DNA from 2 places in the Rhodoligotrophos defluvii genome. Region 2 is predicted to be linked to the other one. Evidence: predicted binding sites of a transcription regulator. Region 2 holds the regulator's gene; the other holds the start of a gene.
What was found. Region 2 encodes LexA, which represses DNA repair genes until DNA is damaged. Its sites were predicted from a motif close to TGTTCNNNNTGTGTTCNG; they were not measured.

Region 1 (11,603 bases), on a different contig from region 2:
CATGGCGTCCAGATCCCCGCGAAGAAGAACAGGGGCTGGGCCTCGTCGAGGGCGAACCAATGCAGCGGTTTGCGCCGCGTTACCGGGTCGGGTTTTTGCCCGTATTCGGAAAAGGCGGTGGCCGGGACCACGCAGCGATGCTCGCCACCGAGCCATTTGCGCCAATGGGGGCTGCCTGGGTTGCGGATATTGGTGACGCCCGTGTCCGGCGCGTCGCGGGATTTCAAATACTCGATGGGCGTAGGCATGCCCCAGGTCAACGAGGCCAGTTCCCGCCCGCCATCGATGTTGCGCACCACAGGCGCCGGCCGGTCGGGGTAGACGTCGATCGACGGTTCGAGATTGCCGATACTGTCATGGGTAGCGGCCACGAACTCCCGGATCGCCTGCTGGTTGGTCGTAATGCGATACAGGTTGCACATGGCCCCGCCTCTCCTCGTTGCGATTTCATCGACGGTGGCTAGCGTTCGCGGCTACGCGGTTGCCCGAGCACTCGTAGGCGCAGTCGATGACCTTTATCGGTGCGCGCCGCAGCCGAGTGCAAGACGTGCCGCCGCTGCGCGTTTGTGCCATGCCTTGCCAGTCTTGCCCAGTTACAGGATGATCGAATGGATACTGTAGTCAGTGACGTTGAATTAGTTGCGTACACCTAACGGCAAATCACAAGGGTTCAGGCGAGCGGGTTCCGATCGATCGCCTGGTGACCTGGACAGCCGACCTGGCAGCAAAGGCTCTGATGCTTGGACGATCTCGCACATTCCGCCCCAGCCTATGGGCACGCCTTTTCTTGTCGGAGAATTGGAGGTTAATCCTCAGCGCCTCGTCTCGGGACCGCATTCGGTTAAGAATGGCGGCAGAGGACGAAATCCAGTGCCTTGAAGTCACTTCTGTTTCGTCGACGAAGGCATTGCTTTGGCACACTGTCGAGATACGGTCGAAGGGTCGCATCGACGCACTGTCAGGGCTGACTGCCAAGATGGCTCATACACTCCGCGACGACCTCCTGGCCTTTGTGAACCGACATCTCGCCGAACTCATCGATTCCGACAAGGAACACTTGCGGGAGGTCGACACAAAAGTTCTCGCGATTACGGACAGCAACAGGCAATACCTCGCCCATGCCGATGTCAGCCGGGCGATCGCCAGCGTCCCGGGAAAAGCGTCGCAGGCCTTGTCGCACCCGCTGTTTGACGCCCTTCTCATCCCGGATTCGCTAAGGGCTTATCTCTCGACCTCGTTCTCCATGCTCTCCGACCCGAGCGTTCGCAGCCGCTACAACGAAAACTTCGTGGTTCACGAAATGCAAAAGTTCGACGGGTTCTTCTCGAACCTGGGCGGCTTCTCGCTTTCCAAAGAGCAGCGAGAGGCCTGCATCCGGCTCGAGGACAACAATTTGCTGGTGGCCTCAGCCGGCTCCGGCAAGTCTGCGACCATGGTGGGGAAAGTCGCCTACGTGCTCGAGAAGGGCCTGTACCACCCGAGCGAAATTCTCGTCCTTGCGTTCAACAAAAGTGCAGCCGATGAGCTGAAAGAGCGGATCGCAAAGCAGCTCAAGATCGATGAGGACGCGCTGGAATGCAGGGTGACCACGTTTCACGCGCTCGGCCGGGGGATCATCGAAGAGACTGAGGGACGACCACCACAGCTGGCCAACTGGGTCGAGCATCCTGCCGGCGAGGCCCGAGTGATCGACAAAATTATTCGCGAACTGATGGACACGAGCGCAGAGTTTCACCGGCTGTGGATCGACCTCCTCTCAATTTTGCCGAAGGCGGATATTCCTGCGGAGGTCTTTGATTCCGAGGCGGATTACAATCGCTACATCGCCGACCGGAACGACAAGGGCGGCGGTATCATCGGCACCCTGGCGCCGGACGTCTACGTCAGGTCGCTGCAGGAGCAGCGGATAGTGAACTGGCTCTGGGTCAATTCGGTCCATTTCGAGTACGAGAAGCAGATCTCGTTCGAGGAAGAGGACGGGAACCGGCGGTTTGTCCAGCCTGATTTCCACTACCCGCTGACCAACACGTTCCATGAGCATTTCGCGATCAACGCGGATGGCTCTTCGCCCTTCGAGAACTACCTGGAGCACACGAAGGCCAAGCGGGCCGGATACAAGCGGGAGGAGCTGGACTTCTTCGAAACGACGTCCGCGCAGGCACAGGACGGAACGCTCTTACCGCATCTCGAGGCGGAGCTGGTCAAACGCGATATCCCGCTCGCGAAGAAGAGCGTCGAGGAGATCCTCAAGGCGATCGATCCAGTGGTGATCACCCACTACCAGAAGCTGATCGGCGTGTGCATCAAGCACATCAGAGCCAGCACGCTAACTCTGGACATGCTCCTCGAGCGGGCAAAATCTCTTCATGACAAACCGCGCGCGCAGCACTTTGCGCGTGCGGTGTGGCTGATCACCGAAGCCTACGGCCGCAAGCTCGACGAGGCCAAGCGTATCGATTTCGATTCGATGATCGGCGATGCAGTGCAGCTCGTCGAGACGGGGCGATACCAGAGCCCATTCTCGCTGATCCTGATCGATGAGTTTCAGGACATTTCAGATCCTCGGGCCAATCTGATCAAGGCGCTCAAACACCAGAAGCCCTTTACAAAGGTTTTTGCTGTCGGGGACGATTGGCAATCGATCTACCGTTTCGCCGGATCGGACATCACGATCTTCACGCAGTTCGAAGCGAATTTCGGCGCCTGCTGGCAGGGCCGATTGGAGCAAACGTACCGGTGCAACCAGCTGTTGGCTGAAACCGCCGCGCGCTTCGTTCAGCGCAATCCGGAGCAGATCAAGAAGACCGTGCGTTCAACACGCGCTGCCATACCGCGCTCAATCCGCGTTATTCCCGTTAGTGTCGAATGGCGCAAGCCAAGCTTTCCTACGGCGTGCTTCCAGCTGCTTGAGCGCTTGAACGTCTTTCTCGAGGGCATCGCTGGTCAATGGCGACAGGAGCCGGGACAAAAGCTAAAGGTTCTGGTCTTGTGGCGCTACAACCAGTTGGACCCATTCGGCGGTCAGGCCCCTGGTTTCTCCAGTATCGATGTAGCTGGTTTGTCGTTTCACCGCTCGAAAGGTCTCGAAGCGGACTACACAATCCTGCTGGACGTCAGCGAAGGCGACTACGGCGTTCCAAGCCGGATCGAAGACGACGAATTGCTCAATCTCGTCATCCCTCGGCCTGAAACCTTCGACTATGCGGAGGAACGCCGCCTCTTCTATGTCGCGCTCACCCGTGCCAGCAGGGGGACATTCATCCTGTGCAATGGACGCAAGCCTTCCCGGTACATTCGGGAGCTTTGCGAGATTGCCGGGGACGACGTCCGGTTCGAGACCGTCGACGGAATGGAACTCGATCAATGTCCCCGCTGTCTGGTCGGGCAGATGGTGGAGCGGCGAGGGCGGAACGATACGGTATTCTACGGTTGCACTCAGTATCCTGAGTGCCGCCACACCCGTCAGGTTGCCCCGGAATCCGTACGGGCCTGACCTGTTTCGCCCAAGCCGGCCGACCGTAGGCTTGGCGGCCGCCACTCTCCTTGCGAATCCTCTACGCCACCTTAGGCCATCGTGCTCCGTCGATCACTTCCGGGGTGGCCGAGATTGACTCTCGACCCACAAGAGAACAAATAAAGAACATAGCAACGGAATCGACCAGTGCAAAGCCCCGGAGACGCCATCCTCATATGCCCAGCCGTGCAGACAGCCCAGCCATTGCCGACCTCCGGGCGCGCATAGCGCGCCTCGAAGGCGATGGCGCGCGTCCGCACGAGGTGCTGCCCTTCGGGATCGCGCCGCTGGATCGCAAGCTGCCCGGTGGCGGGCTGGAGCTCGGATGCCTCCATGAAGTCGCCGGAGGCGGCAACGGGGCGGTGGATGGCGCGGCTGCGGCCTGTTTCACAGCCGGGATCGCCGCCCGCACTACCGGCCAGGTGCTCTGGTGCGTGGCACTCCAGGATCTCTTCGCACCGGGGCTGGAGCAGGCCGGACTGCGGCCCGGCCGGGTGATCTTCGTCGAAGCCGGAGACGACAAGGCCGTTCTGGCCTGTATGGAGGAAGGGCTGCGGCATGGCGGGCTGGGGGCGGTCGTCGGCGACGTCGCGCGCCTGCCGATGACCGCCTCGCGGCGGCTGCATCTGGCCGCGAAAGGCTCGGCGACGATTTGCATCGCGCTGCGCCGTTGGCGGCGGCAGGCGGAGGCCAGCGATTTCGGGCAGCCGACGGCGGCGATGACCCGCTGGCGGATCTCGGCGCTGCCGTCCTCGCCCCTTCCGGTTCCCGGCGTCGGGCGGCCGCGCTGGCTGGTCGAGCTGATCCGGGCGCGGGCGGGCGAATGTCTCGATATCGAACTGGAGGCGTGCGATGGCTCGGGTCATCTCCGTCTTCCTGCCGAACTGGCCGACAGACCGGTTGCGGCGGAAGGCGGGCGACGCAGCGCCGCCCGGTGAGGCGCCGCTGGTCATTGCCGGAAGGGAGAAGAACCGCCGGGTGGTGACGGCGGCCGATCCGGCCGCGCGGGCGCTCGGCCTGCGTCCCGGCATGCCCGTCACCAAGGCCCAGGCGATGGTGCCCGGCCTCCATATCGAGCCCGCCGATCCGCGGGCCGACCTGGACAGCCTCGAACGTCTCGCGCTCTGGGTGCTGCAACGCTTCTCGCCGATCGTCGCCGTTGACGCTCCGGACGGGATTGTCATCGACGCGACCGGCGCTACCCATCTGCATGGCGGTGAGGCGGCCATGCTGGAGGCGCTGACCGGGCGACTTGTCATGTCCGGCGTCACCGCCCGCGCCGCCATCGCCGATAGCTGGGGCGCGGCCCATGCGCTGGCGCGCCATGCGGCCGATCCGCTGTTTGTTGCCCCGCCCGGCGAAACCGTTCCGATCCTCACGCCGCTTCCGCTGCAAGCCCTGCGCCTGCCGCCCGCGATCGCAACGGGTCTGTACGATCTCGGCTTTGTCCGCATCGGCGACCTGGTCGGGCAGCCGCGCGCGCCCTTGACCCGGCGTTTCGGGCTGGAGCTCTGCCGGCGTCTCGATCAGGCCCTGGGTGCGGTCGCCGAACCCATCGAGCCGATCCGACCGGAGGAGCTGGTCTCCGTCCGCCGCGTCTTCGCCGAACCGATCGGCGCCGCCGAGACCATCGCGCGCTATATCGGCAAACTGGTTATGGCGCTCTGCGAGGCGCTCGAAACGCGGGGCCTCGGCGCGCGCCGTCTCGACCTGCTCTGCCACCGCGTCGACAACCGGGTCGAGGCGGTGCGCATTGGCCTGGCCATGCCGGTGCGGAATCCCGCGCGCCTGACCCGGCTTCTCTGCGACAAGATCGAGACCATCGCGCCGGGCTTCGGCATCGAGATCATGTCGCTGACCGCCACCCTGGCCGAGCCGCTGGCCTTGAAACAGGCGGCCAGCAGCCTGATCGAGGAGGGGGCACCGGATCTCTCCGGCCTGATCGACACGCTGGCGAACCGGGTCGGCGCGCGGGCGGTCTATCGCTTCGCGCCGGTGGCGAGCGATGTGCCCGAACGCTCGGTCTGCCGCCTGCCAGCGCTTGCCGAGGATGCGGGTGCGGGCTGGCCCGACCATTGGCCGCGCCCGTCGCGGCTCCTCGCCCGGCCGGAGCCGATCGAGACCATGGCGCTCCTGCCGGACCATCCGCCGAACTGGTTCTCCTGGAAGGGCGTGCGCCGACGTGTCCGCCGGGCCGACGGCCCCGAGCGCATCTTCGGGGAATGGTGGAAACGCGATGCCGAACTGATCGCGGTGCGGGACTATTTCCGGGTCGAGGACGATGCCGGCGAACGCTTCTGGATCTTCCGCTCCGGCGATGGCGAGGATGCGGGCACCGGCTCGCATCGGTGGTTCCTGCACGGGATATTCGGATGAGCGCGCCCGCCTACGCCGAATTGCAGGTGACGTCGCATTTTTCCTTCCTGCGCGGCGCCTCATCGGCCGAGGAGCTCTTCGCCGCGGCGGCCGCGATGGGGATCGAGGCGCTCGCCGTGACCGATCGCAACACGCTGGCCGGTATCGTCCGCGCCCATGAGGCGGCGAAGGAGGCGGGCGTGCGGCTGATCGTCGGCTGCCGCCTCGATCTCGTCTGCGGCATGTCGGTGCTGGTCTATCCGACCGACCGGGCGGCCTGGTCACGGCTCTGCCGCCTGCTCTCGCTGGGCAAGGGGCGGGCGGGCAAGGCGCGCTGCCATCTCGATTGGGACGATCTGGTCGCCTATGGCGAGGGTTTGATCGCGGTCCTGGCGCCGGACCTTGCCGACGAGACCTGCGGTCTGCGTCTGAGGCGCCTGCACGATGCCTTCGGGACCCGCGCCTATCTCGGCCTGACGCTGCGGCGGCGCCCCAATGACCAGATGCGCATCTGGGAGCTGTCGACGCTCGCCGCGCGCCTCGGCGTGCCCACCGTCGTGACCAATGACGTGCTCTTCCATGAGCCCGGACGCCGCATTCTGCAGGATGTCGTCACCGCGATCCGGCACAATGTCACTGTCGATGCGCTCGGCACCCGGCGCGAGCGCCATGCCGACCGTTATCTGAAGCCGCCCGCCGAAATGCACCGGCTCTTCGCGCGCTGGCCCGAGGCACTGGCCCGGACGCGTGAGATCGCGGATCGCTGCCGCTTCTCGCTCGACGAGCTGCGCTATCAGTATCCCGAAGAGCGCGACGATCCGGCGCTGAGCCCGCAGGAAACCCTGGCACGGCTGACCTGGGAGGGCGCCGCACACCGCTATCCCGAGGGTGTCCCCGACGAGGTGACCGCCGCGCTGGAGCATGAGCTGGCCCTGATCGGCAAGCTCGAATACGCGCCCTACTTCCTGACGGTGAACAGCATCGTCCGCTTCGCCCGGTCGCGCGGCATCCTCTGCCAGGGGCGCGGATCGGCGGCGAACTCCGCCGTCTGCTATGTGCTCGGCATCACCGCGATCGATCCCGGCCGCAACGATCTTCTCTTCGAGCGCTTCGTCTCCGAGGAGCGCCGGGAGCCGCCCGACATCGATGTGGATTTTGAGCATGAGCGGCGCGAGGAAGTGATTCAGTGGGTCTATGAGCATTACGGCCGCGAGCGCGCGGCTCTTACCGCGACCGTCATCCGCTACCGCTCCAAGGGCGCGCTGCGGGACGTCGGCAAGGCCTTGGGGCTTCCCGAAGACCTGATCCAGACGCTGTCCGGCCAGCTCTGGGGCTGGTCCGAGGCCGGCGTGACCGAGCAGCAGCTCCGCGATCTCAACCTCAACCCGGAGGATCGCCGGTTGCGCCTGACGCTCGAACTGGCGGCCCAGCTTCGCGGCGCGCCCCGGCATTTGTCGCAGCATCCGGGCGGGTTCGTGCTGACCCATGACCGGCTCGACGATCTCGTGCCCATCGAGCCTGCGGCGATGGAGGGGCGCCAGATCATCGAATGGGACAAGGACGATATCGACGCGCTGCGTTTCATGAAGGTCGATGTCCTGGCGCTCGGCATGCTGAGCTGCATGCGCCGGGGGCTCGATCTCCTGGCCGAGCACAAGGATATCCGACTCGATCTGGCGTCGATCCCGGCCGAGGATCCGCGCACCTATGCGATGATCCGCAAGGCCGACACGCTCGGCACCTTCCAGATCGAGAGCCGGGCGCAGATGTCCATGCTGCCGCGCCTGAAGCCCCGGACCTATTACGACTTGGTGGTGCAGGTCGCGATCGTGCGGCCGGGGCCGATCCAGGGCGATATGGTTCATCCCTATCTGCGCCGGCGCGAGGGCCTGGAAGAGGTCGACTATCCCCGGCCCGAGCTGGAGAAGGTGCTGGGAAAGACGCTCGGCGTGCCGCTGTTCCAGGAACAGGCGATGCGCGTCGCCATCGAATGCGCGGGCTTCACCGCCGGCGAGGCCGATCTCCTGCGCAAGAGCATGGCCACCTTCAAGCATACCGGCGGGGTTTCGAAGTTCCGCGACCGGCTGATCTCGGGGATGATCGCGCGCGGCTATGAGGAGGAGTTCGCTGCCCGGACCTTCCAGCAGCTCGAAGGCTTCGGCTCCTATGGTTTTCCGGAAAGCCATGCGGCGAGCTTCGCTCTGATCGCCTATGCCTCGGCCTGGCTCAAATGCTGGCATCCGGATGTCTTCTGCGCCGCGCTCCTCAACGCCCAGCCCATGGGCTTTTATGCGCCGGCCCAGATCGTGCGCGACGCGCGCGAGCATGGGGTGGAGGTCCGCCCGGTCTGCATCAATGCCTCCCGCTGGGATTGCACGCTGGAGCCGACCGGCGACGAAAGCCGTCTCGCGGTCCGTCTTGGACTGCGAATGGTCAAGGGCCTCGCCAATGCCCATGCCGCCGCCATCGTGGCGGCGCGGGGCGATGAGAATTTCACCTCGATCGCCGATCTCTGGCGGCGGGCCGGCGTTCCCGTCGCGGCGCTCGATCAGATCGCCGCGGCCGATGGATTCCGTCCGGCTTTCGGCCTCGCCCGGCGCGAGGCGCAATGGGCCATCAAGGGGCTGCGCGACGAGGAACTGCCGCTCTTCGCCGCCGCCTCGGACCGTGAGGGGCGGACCGTTCCGGAACTCGACGAGCCTGCGATCGCGCTGAGAGCGATGCCCGCCGGTCGCGAGGTGGTCGAGGATTACGGGCATATCGGCCTGTCGCTGCGCCGCCATCCGGTCTCCTTCCTGCGCGAGGACCTGGCGAAGCGCCGGATCGTCAGCTGCGCCGAGGCGATGGCGGCGCGCGACCGGCGCTGGCTGGAGGCGGCAGGGATCGTCCTGGTGCGCCAACGCCCCGGCTCGGCTAATGGCGTCATGTTCGTCACGCTCGAGGACGAGACCGGCATCGCCAATCTCGTCGTGTGGCAAAAGGTCTTCGAGCGCTATCGGCGGGTCATTCTCTCATCGAGCATGATCGCCGTGAGGGGCCGCGTTCAGCGCGAGGGCGAGGTCGTGCATCTTGTCGCCCATCGGATCGTCGATCTGTCGCGGGATCTGGCGACTGTCGGGCAGCGCGAGGCGGCTGCGGCCGAGAAGCAGGGGCCGGTGGCCGGCGGCATCAGGGTGAAGGCGCGGGATTTCCGGTAAAGCCGGTGGCTTTGACAGAAGGCGGTATCGGTTCGAACCAAGGAATCGGCTTGCCTCTCGGGGATCACAGATCTTCTGGCCCGATCGACCATTCTGCGATTTCTCTATCGATCAATCGCCATTGTTCTGCAAGGTCGGCAAGGTCGGCGGTGTCTACAACAGGATGATCGAGGCCCTCGAATTGGTCACCGAGATATGTGGCGAGGCCCGCACCGCCTTCGTTGGCGAACCACACTCCGACCAGATCCGCGATTTCCTTCAACTGCCTGAGAGTCTTTTCAGCATCGCGAATGTCGAAATCACCAAGCTCCCTGTCCTGCCGACTTTGCTTGTTCCCGGCATGAGCAACATGCGAGTTAACGTGCTCGGCAATTCGATCAAGGCGGGCAAGCCGAGTTTCGATCTTCTCGAAGACCGTGTCCGAGATCAGATTGCTCGGGTTACGCTCTGACGCAGAAACGCCGCTCAAAACATCGAAATGCCGATGCGCGGCCTCACTTTTCATGAGCTCTGGATCGCCCCACACCGGACGCCCCTTCGCGGCGACGAGGTGGTCATGTTGTTCTTGATGCAGGCGATCGAGATCGTATTGCGCGTCAAGCACTTTCTCGACGTAGATTCTCCTGGTCAACCAGTTTTGGCTCGCTTTCACGTCGTTGACGACAGATCGGATCGAGTAAACTCCCTTGGGGCCTTTTATCGGGGCCTTATCGAGAAGTCGGCGAGTGCCGAGAAGCAGGCTTGACCAGTATCCCTCGGAAACGAGATTGAACATCATCTGGTTAAGCGGGGGTCTCGAGCCTCTCTTCTCATTTGCAAGACGGACGATCCGAACCGTCGTGCGAAAGGCGGCGTAGTTCCAGAGCAGATCCTGAATGGTTCTGTGGATGCCCGTTGTCTCGTCGCGAAAAGCATCCCGCCACGCGGCGATGTGCTGGTCATGCTGCGTCATTAGTTTTCCAAGCCTGAGCGCCAAACTCACCTCATCATACCGGCAGACGCCAACACCGGCGACGGCTATTCGCTTCTGATTCTTCCTTCGCGCGGGCTCGTTTTATTGTTCCCGCGAATAAACGCGCATCTTGCCGTGGGCCTGAAGGGGGAAGGCCTTCCCCCTGGCCGGCACTATCGTTGCCGGCGCACCCCCTTCAGCGGGGAGACCCCGCAACGCCCCCTGAGAGGGAGAGTGCGGACGGGTTTTCCGTGACGGGTTGAGGGCTGGAGGAGTGGCCTCCGGCGCCCGTCGCGGAGATCATCCCGATGGCCAGAAAGGACCGCGCTCGCCCAGGCGGCGCCCGCAGCAATCTCTATGACGACATCACCGACAAGATCATCGCCGAGCTGGAGGAAGGGCGGCTGCCCTGGGTCCAACCCTGGGGGACGGCGGCGGCGAAGGCGCCGCTCGCCATGCCGAGGAATGCCGCGACCGCGCGGCAATATTCCGGGATCAATGTCCTCATCCTCTGGGGCGCAGTGGTCCAGCACGGCTATCCGACCCAGCATTGGCTCACCTTCCGGCAAGCACTCTCGCTGGGCGGAAATGTCCGCAAGGGCGAGCGCGGCACCACCGTCGTCTACGCCGACCGCTTCACGCCGGAGGACGAGAAGCGCCGCGCCCAGGAGTCGGGCGAAGAAGCCAGCAGCATTCCGTTCCTGAAGCGCTTCACCGTGTTCAACGCGGCGCAATGCGAGGGCCTGCCCGAGGACATCGCCTTCGAGGCCCCGCCACCGCCGCCCGGCATGATCGAGCCGAAGGTCGAGGCGCTGATCGAGGCGACCGGGATCGATTTCCGCATCGGCGGGGATCGCGCCTTCTATGTTCCGGCGCTCGACTACGTGCAGGTGCCGCCTCCGGCCGCCTATTTCGAGCCGATCAACTGGCACAGGACGGCGCTCCACGAGATGGGGCATGCCACAGGCCATGCCTCGCGCTTGGGGCGGGATTTTTCGGGCAGCTTCGGCACGAAGAAATACGCCTTCGAGGAGCTGGTCGCCGAGATGAACGCGGCCTTCTGCTGCGCCTCGCTCGGCATCGTGCCGACCGTGCGCCACGCCGACTACATCGGCTCCTGGCTGGAGGTGCTGCGCGAGGATAACCGCGCCATCGTCCGCGCCGCTTCGCAGGCGAGCAAGGCGGCCGACTGGCTGCTCGCGCATCTGCCCGACGAGGACGGCGCTGAATCGGTTGCGGCCTCGACCGAGCGGAGGGTGGCGGCATGATCCTCCTGACCCGTACCCAGCGTGCGCAGCTCCTCGCCAATGGCCGGCAGCGCGGCGCCGATCACGTCCCCGTCGTCAAATTCTTCAATCCCTTCGGCGAGGGCGTCTGGCTCGCGACCGAACTCGATGAGGACGGTGACCTCATGTTCGGCCTGGCCGATATCGGCTGTCCCGAAATCGGAAGCTGGAGCTTCAGCGAGCTTGAATCGATCCGGCTGCCCTTCGGTATGGGCATCGAGCGCGACCTGCTCTTCACCGGCGATTTCCCGATCTCGGTCTGGGCAGACGCGGCCGGGACCGCCGGCGGCATCCGCGCG
Region 2 (11,603 bases):
GCTACAACAACTTCGTGGCCGATGCGAGCGGCAGCCTGTGCGAGGTGGTTGATCCAGACAATCCGGCGGACGCGGTACTGAAGACCGTTTCCGAGGCAACTCTGATGATCTATGTCCGCGGCACCGAGGCGCACGCGCGCATGCTGACCGAGCGGTTCAAGGCGGCACCGAAGCCCATGTACTATCAGGATGCCTTCCTGCTGCGCAAATGGGCGGAGTACAAGACCCTGACCGGCTGCGTGCGTGATGATGACGTCGATCCCGACGGCTTCGCGATCTGGGGCTTCGAGCAGCTGCTGCACCATCGCATGCCGCTCTACCAGCGGATCGCTGACAATTTCGGTTATGTTGTGGAAGCCGATGATGTTGCGGGCATCGGCAAGGCCGACGAGTTCCTGGCACTCGTGGCCGAGACCATCGACAGGCAGGCCTGATCAGGCACTTCTCTCGCTCACCCGCAATGCTGAAGGCTGGCCCCAATGGCAGATAGTTCACGGCGAGGAAATGTACGGGAGTTCTTGAGCGGCATGGCCATAGCCATGCCGGTGGGCATTGCGGCCATTCCTATTGGCGCGATCTTCGGCGCCCTTGCCGTCCAGAAGGGCCTGAGCCCGCTCGAGGCAACGCTCATGAGCCTGCTGGTCTTTGCCGGTGCCTCCCAATTCGTGGCCATCGACATCTGGCAACAGCCTGTACCCTGGCTTCTCCTGGGCGTCACCGCCCTCACGGTCAATCTTCGGCACGTGATGATGTCGGCCTCGATCGGCAGGCATTTCCAGCATTTCGGGCCGGTGGAGCGCTGGATCTACCTCTTCTTCCTCACCGACGAGGTCTGGGCCTTCTGCGAGAAGCGCGCCATGCGGGCTCCGCTCTATCCCGCCTATTTCGCGGGCATAGCCTTTGTGCTGGTGGTGAGCTGGTCCGGATGGACAGCGGCCGGCGCCCTGCTCGGCGCAGCCATGGGGTCCGCCGAGCGCTATGGCCTCGATTTCGTCTTCACGGCGTTGTTCGTCGGGCTGCTGGTGGGGTTCTGGAAAGGCCCGCGGACCGGCATTGTCATGGGCACGAGCGGTGTTGCGGCCGCCATCGCGCACGAGGCGATCGCCGGCCCGTGGTATATTCTGATCGGCGGCTTGGCTGGAACCGCGGCAGGCGCGTTGATGCTTGCGCCGACGCGCCAGCAGGAGCAGCCGTCGTGAGTGTCGACCCACAGGCGCTGCTCGCCATCCTGGCCATGGCGGTGGCCACCTATCTCACCCGCATCGCCGGGCTTGTGGTGCTGCGCTACGTCAGCTTGACGCCGCGCGTGCGTGCGGCTCTCGATGCGCTGCCTGTGGCCGTGCTGACCGCGGTGGTAACCCCCGCCCTGTTCCTCACCGGGCCGGCGGAAACGGCGGCAGGCCTCATAACCATCGCGGCCGCATTCCGGCTGCCGCTGCTGGCCACCATCGTGGTTGGCGCCGTTTCAATCATCGCCATGCGCTGGCTTCTGGGCTAATCCCGCCGAGTAAAACTAGCGCAGCGGGGCGGTGGCCTGGGCCAGCCAGCGCGCCGCATCCGGGTCGAGCAACGGCCCCACCTCGTCGTGCACCCGTTGATGATAGGCGTTGAGCCACGCGAGTTCTCGCTCGTCCAGCAGGTCGGTGGCAATCAGCCGCCGGTCTATGGGCGCAAGCGTCAGCGTCTCGAAGCTGTGCATGGGGCGGTCGCCGCCCGGAATGGGCTCGGGCGCGCGCACCACAACAAGATTCTCGATCCGGATGCCGTACTCGCCTTCCTTGTAGTAGCCCGGCTCGTTGGAGAGGATCATGCCGGTCTCCAGCGGCACGATGCCGGTCTTTGCGATGCGGGCCGGCCCTTCGTGCACGGAGAGATAGCTGCCCACCCCGTGGCCCGTGCCGTGGTCGAAATCGAGACCCGCCTGCCATAGCGCGGCGCGTGCGAAAGCATCCAGCTGGGCGCCGTTTGTGCGTTGCGGAAAGCGGGCCAGCGTGACCGCGATCATGCCCTTGAGCACCCGGGTGAAGCGGTCGCGCATCTCCGCCGTCGCTTCGCCCACGATGACGGTGCGCGTGATGTCCGTGGTGCCGTCCAGATATTGCGCGCCGGAATCGATGAGATAGATCTCTCCTGGCCGGATCTCGCGGTTGCTTTCCCGCGTCACCCGATAGTGCGGGATGGCCGCATGTGGTCCCGCCGCCGAGATCGTGTCGAAGCTGATCTCCTTGAGCAGGCCCGTTTCGCGCCGGAACTGCTCGAGCGCCTCGGCGGCCGCGATCTCGTCGAGCTTGCCCGTCGGCGCCTCACGATCGAACCAGGCCAGAAACTGCACGACGGCGACCGCATCGCGCCGGTGGGCCATACGCGCACCTTCCAGCTCGACCGGGTTCTTGCGGGCCTTCGGAAGAATGCAGGGGTCGCTCCCCTGCACGATCTCGCCTCCGGCGCGTTCGATCAGGTCGGCAATGCGGCTGGCGGTCCAGGCCGGGTCGAGCAGCACCCGCGCATGCCGGCTGCCCAGGGCGGCGAGCGCCGACGAGAGCTCTTCCTGTGGCCGCAAATCGATGTCGCCGGCCAGCTGTGCCCGCACGTCCTCGTCGACCTTGGCGGGGTCGACGAACAGCTCGGGCCGGCCTTCCCGCGGCACGATGGCGAAGGCAAGCGCCACCGGCGTATGGGCGATGTCGGCCCCGCGGATATTGAACGCCCAGGCGATGGAATCGGGCTGGGTGAACACCACCGCGTCTGCGCCGCTCCTGGCAAGGGCTGCCTCGATCTCCGTCCGCTTCTCCGCCCAGCGGCGGCCCGCATATTGGGTGGGATGGGTGGTGAGCGGCGCCGTCGGTTTCGGCGGCTGCTCGCGCCAGATCGCATCGACGAGATTGGCATCCTCGACGGCGACCATCTCGGCCTCCGCGGCGGCACAGGCCTTGGTATAGCGCTCCACCTGCTCCATCGTGAGAAGCCACGGGTCATAGCCGATGCGCTGCCCGCGCTTCAAGGCGCCACGGAGCCACTCTGCCGGTGGCTCCTCCACCAGATGGCGCAGCTCGATGAGGTTTGTGTCGACCTGGTTTCGCGCCTGGATCGTGTAGCGGCCATCGACGAACAGGACGGCCTGGTCCAGCAGGATGACCGCAAGCCCCGCAGAGCCCGAGAAGCCGGTGAGCCACCGCAGCCGCTCAGCATGAGGAGCCACATACTCGCCCTGGTGCTCGTCTGCGCGCGGCACGATATAGCCGTCGAGACCGCGCTGCAGCAACTCATCCCGCAGTGCGGCAATCCGCTCGGCGCTCTCGCGGTGATTACTCCCGCCTTCGAAGCTTTGAAACATGCTGGGCCTCCGGTCCCTTCTGCTTATCCGGAGCCGCTCTATCGCGCAACAGCCCTCCGATTTGCGGGCTGCAGGCCACCATTATGGGCTGCAGATCGGGGCTCCGCCTCCCCGCTCCTGCAGATGTCATGAAGCTGCCATGCTGAAAGCGCAATACTAAAGCTCTTGGATGGGACCGTTTGACATCTATAACGCGAGCTCATAGGCTAATCACAACAGTACCGTGCAGAACGGGAAAGAGCTTCGGTGTCACCGGTCTCGCTCGACCGCCTATCGATTGGGCAGGCTCACATCGGCAGTGCCCCTCGGGTAAGTTAGGCAAATCTATGGCAGACGAGACTGCTTTTCGGCCGTTCAGTTGCGGGGCCGTTTCACGACTGCTTCTAAATTGCGCGAAAACTGCCGTCATGATGATCACCACTCCAACCAGCGGGTGGGATGTTAACGAGGGATTAACGAGACATGCGCGAAACGCAATGCTGCGATGCAAACAAGCCGCTGGCGAGTGCACCATGGCCACGCCTATATAGCGCGTGGAACAACGCGGTGGGGTTCTCTCCCAGACGTGTAGCACCGGGGGCGGTGCACCTGGTCCGCAGCCGAAAGGCCGTTCGCGGATGAGAGACACCGTGCAAGATGCGATGGAGAATGAAATGAGTGTCATCAGTTTCGAAAAGGACCGTTCGGTCAATGGCCGTTCTGTCCGCGCGGGGGGTGCCGAGCAGGCTTCCTCCGGCTTTGCCGGCCGGATCCTGGCCCGTGCGAAGCGTTATCTGGAGCTGTCCCGCGCCGAGCGCGAGCTCGACCAGCTGGACGACCGGCTCCTGGCCGATATCGGCCTCAACCGCGGCGATATTCGCCGCATGGTCTGGGGTACCGAGGCTCAGCGCTAAGCACCGCCGCTAACGGTATCGGATCGCCAGCGCTGAGTTTCTGGTCTGGTGGAGCGGTCGATGCGACCTTACGCCAGGCGGACCGGACACTGGGTTAAGGACAATGCCTCGAAGCACCGCTTCGGGGCATTGTTCGTTTGCGGGGCTTGCCAAGCACCAGTGTCGACCAGCCGTCGATGCGGATCCTGCGGTGCAGCAACAATCCGTGCGGACGATAGGCGGCGAGAATCCGCGCCTCCTGCGAGTGGGTGAAGCCAGAGAGGATCACGCGCCCCCCCGCCGCCAGCAGCGCGCACAGGCCCGGGGCCAGCGCCTTGAGCGGCTGGGCGAGGATATTCGCCATAACGAGCCGGTAGAGGCCGCGGCTGCGGATGAGCGGGTGCGACAGCCCAGGCGCACAGCGTGCCGCAAGCTGGGGGCCGACCCTGCATTTGATTGCATTGGCTGAAGCTTGCGCCACCGCAACCGGGTCGATATCCGTGGCGAGCACGGGCAGGCGGGTCGCTTGCGCATAGGCGATGGCGAGAATTCCGCTGCCGCAGCCCAGGTCGAGCGCCGGGCTCAGCCATCTGCTGCACGGCGCCTGCTCTTTCAAAAGTTGGTCGAGGGCCGCAAGGCAGCCGCTGGTCGTGCCATGATGGCCGGTGCCAAAGGCTAGGCTCGCCTCGATTTCTATCGCCTTTGTGCCCGGCGGCGCGCGTCCGCGATCATGCGCCCCATGAACGAAGAATCGGCCGGCCCGCACGGGGGCCAAGCCCTTTAGGGACGCCGCCACCCAGTCCCGTTGCGGCAGCGGCGCCAGCGACCAGGGGCGCCCCGCGAGCATGGGAACGTCTGCCGTATCCGGTGGGCTTGCAAAATGCGCCTCCACCCGCCAGCACACTTCGTCCGCCTCCTCCACCAGCGACACCGAAACTGGGGCCGGCTCGAGCAGGTCCATCTCATCGGCCAGCCGATGAGCCTCGTCCAATGGCAGATTGCTGACGGTCAACACATGCATCGAGGCGCTTATGGCCCGCCGTTTGGCCTCGATCAAGCTTTCGAAGAGCGCGATGTGGCTTGCCGGCCCGGCGCATGCGCCGCACAGCAGAGCGACAGCTGAGTGCCCGCAACTGGGCCATGCCAAGCTTCCGCAGCATTCAGCTCAGCTTGTTGCCACAGCGCCCGCCGAGATTTTGCCCAGTGGCAATCTCAGTGGAGTGCGAAACTATGCTTGGCTTAATCCCCATCACAGTGTTGGGAAGAGTCATCACGGAGTGGCGGCGCGCGACGGCGCCGGCCGATGAAACACCATCGTGCCGGCAAACCGAAGAGGCCGCGGCCGGCGATGCCGGCGCATGCGGACCGGGGCTCCCGATGTGGGATAAGCTTCCCTTTATCGACATCTGGCCGTTGATCTGATTGGACACGGAGGCTGTACGCGTTCGCCGGGATCATTTTCTTTGATGCCCGGCAACGCGGCTTCGCGTTCCGGGTGTAGTTTGGCACCTGTGGCATCTTTCATGGCCATGGGAGCGATCCAATGCCTTCGCCTTCTTGCCCAAATGGCTAGTTATTGGCTCCCCCCGTCCTAAACGGGAGCGCAAATGATGATGCACCAACTCGCTACAGCCGCGGAGTTGTTCTTTCCCATTCGACTGCTCGTAAAGCTCGGCTTCAGCCTGTTTGGCGGCTCCGACGCCGACCAAGACCACGTGGGCGCGCCAAACGAGACCGCCACCGCCGTCGAGCTTCCGCTTGCCCCGGCGGAACCATCGCATGAGAACGCGATTCCCGAGCAGCTGCCGCTCGTCGCGCCTGCGATCCTGGCAGTCGCCGACGACAGGGCTTTCGCAAACGAAGAAGACGAGACGGCCGAGGCTTTGCCATCCGCAGGAGATGCCGGGATTGCGGAGGCCATGCTCTCCGCGCTGGTCCTATGGTCAGGCCTCGAACCTGAAGAGGAAACAGCTCGGCAGGAAGCGGCAACCACAAGTGCAGACCTGCCCGCCCAGCCTGCGACGGCACATGAAAGCACCGAGCGGATGCCTGTCTATCATCCCCATCTCGAATTGCCGATCAATCCCGCCCTGCTTAAGAAGATTTGCGACGGCCTTCACGCCATCGGCCGCCCTTGTTCGGCGATGGCCCTTGCAAGCCGCGTCCGCACGCCCAAGCAGAACGACGAGAGTGACCTCCGCGAGGAGACCCATGGCGAATTTCATTCCGCTCACGCCGCCGAGGGAACGTCGGATCTCCTGGTTCTCGCCTGAGCCTCGATTGGCGGCGTGACCCCGCGTGGTGCGCTCGCGACCCGCGTTCCCCAAATTGCCTGTTCCCCTCCGGGATCAATTCCCAAAGCATTCTCGAGCGAAGGGGATGCCGGTTCGCGTGAAGAAAATGCGACCAAGCAAGAACCTGAAGCGGTTCCGCGATTCAAAGAAAAGCGGAACAGCTCTAGAACGGGATGATGGTTCGTTGAACCGCCATCCCGCTCCAATCCTGCGAATCCCGCGTTGGGCGTAGTCCTTCTCCGAAAACCAGTGTCCGCGTTCCCCTCGTGGATCTCCGGTTCCCTGGCGCAGATCGTTGGCCTTGCCTGGTGATCACCCCAATGACCACGCCCCGTCGAATTGAGGAGCGTGGGGATGGCCCCGCGCCCCTTCCCTAATGGAGCCGGACTCACACCTCTCGATTGCGCTCGGGGAGTTGAATACGACGGGCGGACTGTGAAGGCTGCTCGGCAGCCCGCATCAGTGTCTGCTTTGGCCCTGACGGCCCAGCGGAGCCAAGCCATGACCTTTTTTCCAACGACACCAGCAACTTGCGTCACTGCCGCGCGCGGCAGTCCACACAGAGGCCATGACGGAAAGCCAGCGGTATCTCGCTACCTCCCTTGAGCACAAGGCATCGCACGCCCCAAAGCTCATAATGCGGCAATCCCCAGCCCTAATACCGCCGGATCAGCGCGACGAGCTTGCCCTGGATACGCACCCGGTCGGGGCCGAAAATGCGGGTCTCATAGGCCGGGTTCGCGGCTTCCAGAGCGATGGAATCGCCCTTGCGCCGAAGCCGCTTGAGGGTCGCCTCCTCCCGGTCCACCAGAGCAACCACGATCTCGCCGTTATTGGCGTGATCGGCGCGCCGGATAAGAACCGTGTCACCCTCCAGTATACCCGCATCGACCATGGAATCGCCTCTGACTTCTAAGGCGAAATGCTCGCCGCTTCCCAAGAGATCGGGCGGCACGGCGATGTTGTGGGTATGATCCTGAATCGCATCGACCGGCACGCCGGCCGCGATGCGCCCCATGACCGGAACGATGGCCGGGGTCAGCGAGTCCTTGTCGCCGCCCGCCGTGGGGCGCACCTTCCCCAGAGATCCTTCGATCACATTGGGGCTGAAGCGCTTGGGTGCAGACGAACCCAGGCTGCCCGCATGGCTATCAGGCAGCCGGACAACTTCGAGCGCCCGTGCCCGGTGCGGCAAACGGCGAATGAAGCCCCGCTCTTCCAGAGCGGTGATCAGGCGGTGAATGCCGGATTTGGACCGCAGGTCCAGCGCCTCCTTCATCTCCTCGAACGAAGGCGGCACACCAGCTTCCTTGAGGCGCTCGTGAATGAACATCAGAAGCTCGTGTTGCTTGCGCGTCAGCATATCAGGCCAATCCCGGCTGGCGAGCGGCGAACGATTTGAAAACGGCCGCCGACTCGAAAGAGAACAAAGACGAAACCCTTATACGCGTTCTATATATGTTCGGCAAGGTTAAGGCGGCGTAAATTTGCAGGCTCGAAGCCTTGAAAGCTGCCCAATCCCGCCCACGGTCTGGCGGCCCCAGCACAGGGAGATCCGCAATAAGGGGCGGGCGGGTCAACCATCGGCATGTCGCAAGAGATCGAGCCGAACCGTCCGGAGCCGATCAGCATCCGCCCGACGCCGGTCGGCCCGAAAAGACCGGCGGTCGTGACATGAGCAACCAACGACCGAAACACAACCACGATCGGGGGCGCCCGCACGGCAGCACCCGACCTCACGAGCATCATCCCGCCGCTTGGACCGGCGTGATCGGCAACAGCCCCAAGCCCGGGCGGGCTGCTCAATCGAGATCGACCGCGTCGCTCTCCTCGCCCCGCAAGAGCGAGCTCGCCACCAGCCCCGCATTGCTCCGGATTGCCTGCTCGATCTGCGCCGCAATGTCCGGGTTGGCCTTTAGAAAACTCTTGGCGTTCTCCCGCCCCTGCCCGATTCGCTCCGAATTATAGGAGAACCAGGAGCCGGACTTCTCGATGATGCCGGCGGTGACACCGAGATCGAGCAATTCGCCCGTCTTGGAAATGCCCTCGCCATACATGATGTCGAACTCCACCTGCTTGAACGGCGGCGCCACCTTGTTCTTGACCACCTTTACCCGAGTCTGGTTCCCCACCACGCTGTCCCGGTCTTTGATCGCGCCGATCCGGCGGATATCCAGACGCACCGAGGCGTAGAACTTGAGCGCGTTGCCGCCCGTGGTGGTCTCGGGATTGCCGAACATGACGCCGATCTTCATCCGAATCTGATTGATGAAGATCACCATGCAATTGGACTTGGAAATCGAGCCCGTGAGCTTGCGCAGCGCCTGACTCATCAGACGTGCCTGCAGACCGGGCAGGCTTTCGCCCATTTCGCCGTCGAGCTCGGCCTTGGGCGTGAGCGCGGCGACCGAATCGATGACCAGGACCTCGATGGCGCCCGAGCGCACCAGCGTATCGGCGATCTCCAGCGCCTGCTCGCCCGTATCCGGCTGCGAAATCAGCAACTCGTCGAGATTGACCCCCAGCTTGCGCGCATAGACCGGATCAAGCGCATGCTCGGCGTCGATGAACGCACAAATGCCGCCGCGCTTCTGCGCCTCGGCGACCGTGTGAAGCGCGAGCGTGGTCTTGCCCGACGATTCCGGTCCGAAGATCTCGATCACCCGGCCCCGCGGCAGGCCGCCGATGCCGAGCGCGATGTCGAGCCCCAGCGAGCCGGTCGAGACGGCTTCGGTCTCCACCGCCTTGTCGCCCTGCCCGAGCTTCATGACGGAGCCCTTGCCGAAATGCCGCTCGATCTGTCCGAGGGCCGCTTCGAGCGCCTTTTGCTTGTCCATCGCCCCGCTCTCGATCACCCGTAATTCTGGTCTCGACATCTGGCGCTCCTTATTTCACATGCGTCTGTGCCGCGCAACGGAACCGCGTGCACCCCGCAAGTGTACGCATTTTGTTTCATTTTTGTTCTGTTGACAAGTCCCTTCGCCGGAGCAGCTCCCATGGGATGGGTGGTTCTTGTGGAAATCCCGTGAACGGGGTCGGGTGCCGGTTCGAGGGGCGCTGCAAGTACAATCAGACGCCAGTGGGGAGAGAGAAGCGCGGCACCCGACCCCTCTCCGCACCATCGGCGGAGCCGGGAGGGGCGGAGATGCTTGGCGGCAATGGACCAGATCCAGGCCGCTGCACCGTTGAGACGGCGCAACCACAACCTTTATACGGTGAATATCCCCGTAATACAACTTTTTAGTGTTTGCGCAGTCCCCATGATTCCCCCAAAGATGGTCGGTGGCCAAACCAAGTCCAAAACGAGGCGTCTCGGCGGCCAGCGGGGGTCTTGCGTCTAGGTTACGGATTATTTATGCTGCATCGCAAAAGAAGAGTGGTCCCGGTAAATGTTTGCTAAGGAGTATGGAACTTTCTGATCGAAAAGCCGTTTACGCGTCAGCTCTCCGCCCACTACACGAGAATAACGGAACAAAGCAGATGCCTCGTCTCATTGTCGTCTCCAACCGCGTTGCACGATTTGGTCAGAATGAGGCGAATACCGGAGGACTAGCGACAGCGCTCAAATCGGCATTGGAGGATCAGGGCGGCATCTGGTTCGGCTGGAGCGGCGACACAGTCGACGGCGAGCCCGGCCCGCCGCGGCGCGAGGTGCACGGGCCGATCATCCGCGCCACCGTCGACCTCCAGCGCAACGAGTTTCAAAGGTTCTATACAGGCTTCTCCAACGGTGCATTGTGGCCGCTCCTGCATTATCGCACCGATCTCATGGATTTCCATCAGGCCGATTACGAGGCATATCAGCGGGTGAACGAGCGCTTCGCCGTGGAGCTGATGCGGCTGTTGCGGCCCGATGACGTGATCTGGGTCCACGATTACCAGCTGTTCCCCCTCGGCAGCCATCTGCGGGCCATGGGCGCTCACCACCGCATCGGTTTCTTCCTGCACACGCCCTTCCCGCCCTGGCAGATCATATCGGCCCTTCCCGTGCACAGCGACATTGCGGAGGCCTTGGCGGCTTATGATCTGATCGGCACCCAAACCGATGATGATGCCCAGTGCATGCGCGAATTCCTGCGCCGGGTTTTGCAGCTCAATTTCATGGGCGAGGAATCGCGCGCCGGGAAAACGCGGCTGCGGGTCACCGCCTTTCCCATCAGCATCGATGCGCGCAAGATTGCCGCCGACGCAGCCCGGGCCGCCGGAATGCTCCAGACCCAGAGCCTGCTCAAAAGCCTGGACGGGCGCGCCCTGGTGATCAGCGTCGACCGGTTGGATTACACCAAGGGCATTCTGCAGCGTATCGCGGCCATTGACCACTTCCTCAAGCGCTTCCCCGAGCGGCTCAACGATGTGAGCTTCCTCCAGATCGCGCCCCCCACCCGCGACCAGATTCCCGCCTATCGTCGGCTGCAGAAGGCGGTCGAAGAGGCGATCGGGCGCCTCAACGGACAATATGCCGGCCTCGATGGCGTGCCGATCAAATACCTGCGCAAGTCCTTCGCCCAGTCGACCCTGTTCGGCTTCTACCGTGCCGCCAATGTGGGCCTGGTGACGCCGCTGCGTGACGGCATGAACCTCGTTGCCAAGGAATATGTCGCCTGCCAGGATCCCCGCGACCCAGGCGTGCTGGTGCTGTCGTCCATGGCCGGTGCGGCCAAGGAGCTTGATGCGGCTCTGCTGGTCAATCCCCATGATCCTGCAGCGACGTCCTGCGCCATTCGCCAGGCGCTCGATATGAGCCTCAGCGAGCGGATCGCGCGCCATCGGGCGCTGATGGACAAGCTGAAGCAGAATGATCTCGACACGTGGCGGGCGAACTTCACCCGCGCCCTGGTCAGCCGCTCTCAGGAGCCGGCCGTGCCGCCCTTCGTGCCCGCCGCATCAGGCGCCATCGCGATCGCCCCCTGACGCGCCGCCGGCGCAGACGCAGCCTCGGCAGATACTGCCTTACCAGACGCTGCCTGGGCAGACGCTGCCTGGGCAGATGCTGCCGGAGGCGCTGGGGCTCTGCCCTCGGGCTGCGGAACGATAAGGCTTGCAAGCCACGCCCGGAATGCCGCGACGCTGGGCACGCGTTCATCCGCCAGTGTCCGCTGCGGG

Region 1: a site for LexA is predicted at 3,626-3,643, ahead of E4P09_RS15105 (ImuA family protein). Genes of this name have one in related genera too.

Annotation. Positions count from the first base shown of each region.
Region 1 covers NZ_SZZM01000003.1:165,456-177,058, reverse strand. The annotation lists gene E4P09_RS15115 (SOS response-associated peptidase) at 1-422, opposite strand, end outside; gene E4P09_RS15110 (UvrD-helicase domain-containing protein) at 848-3,493, shown strand; gene E4P09_RS15105 (ImuA family protein) at 3,691-4,452, shown strand; gene E4P09_RS15100 (Y-family DNA polymerase) at 4,367-5,890, shown strand; gene E4P09_RS15095 (error-prone DNA polymerase) at 5,887-9,066, shown strand; gene E4P09_RS15090 (AbiU2 domain-containing protein) at 9,131-10,018, opposite strand; gene E4P09_RS15085 (ArdC family protein) at 10,327-11,286, shown strand; gene E4P09_RS15080 (DUF2958 domain-containing protein) at 11,283-11,603, shown strand, end outside.
Region 2 covers NZ_SZZM01000007.1:119,793-131,395, reverse strand. The annotation lists gene E4P09_RS23175 (ATPase) at 1-434, shown strand, start outside; gene E4P09_RS23170 (AzlC family ABC transporter permease) at 528-1,199, shown strand; gene E4P09_RS23165 (AzlD family protein) at 1,196-1,498, shown strand; gene E4P09_RS23160 (aminopeptidase P family protein) at 1,514-3,334, opposite strand; gene E4P09_RS23155 (DUF1127 domain-containing protein) at 3,988-4,227, shown strand; gene E4P09_RS23150 (50S ribosomal protein L11 methyltransferase) at 4,322-5,218, opposite strand; gene E4P09_RS23145 (hypothetical protein) at 5,814-6,479, shown strand; gene lexA (transcriptional repressor LexA) at 7,156-7,863, opposite strand; gene recA (recombinase RecA) at 8,303-9,376, opposite strand; gene E4P09_RS23130 (alpha,alpha-trehalose-phosphate synthase (UDP-forming)) at 9,981-11,411, shown strand; gene otsB (trehalose-phosphatase) at 11,348-11,603, opposite strand, start outside.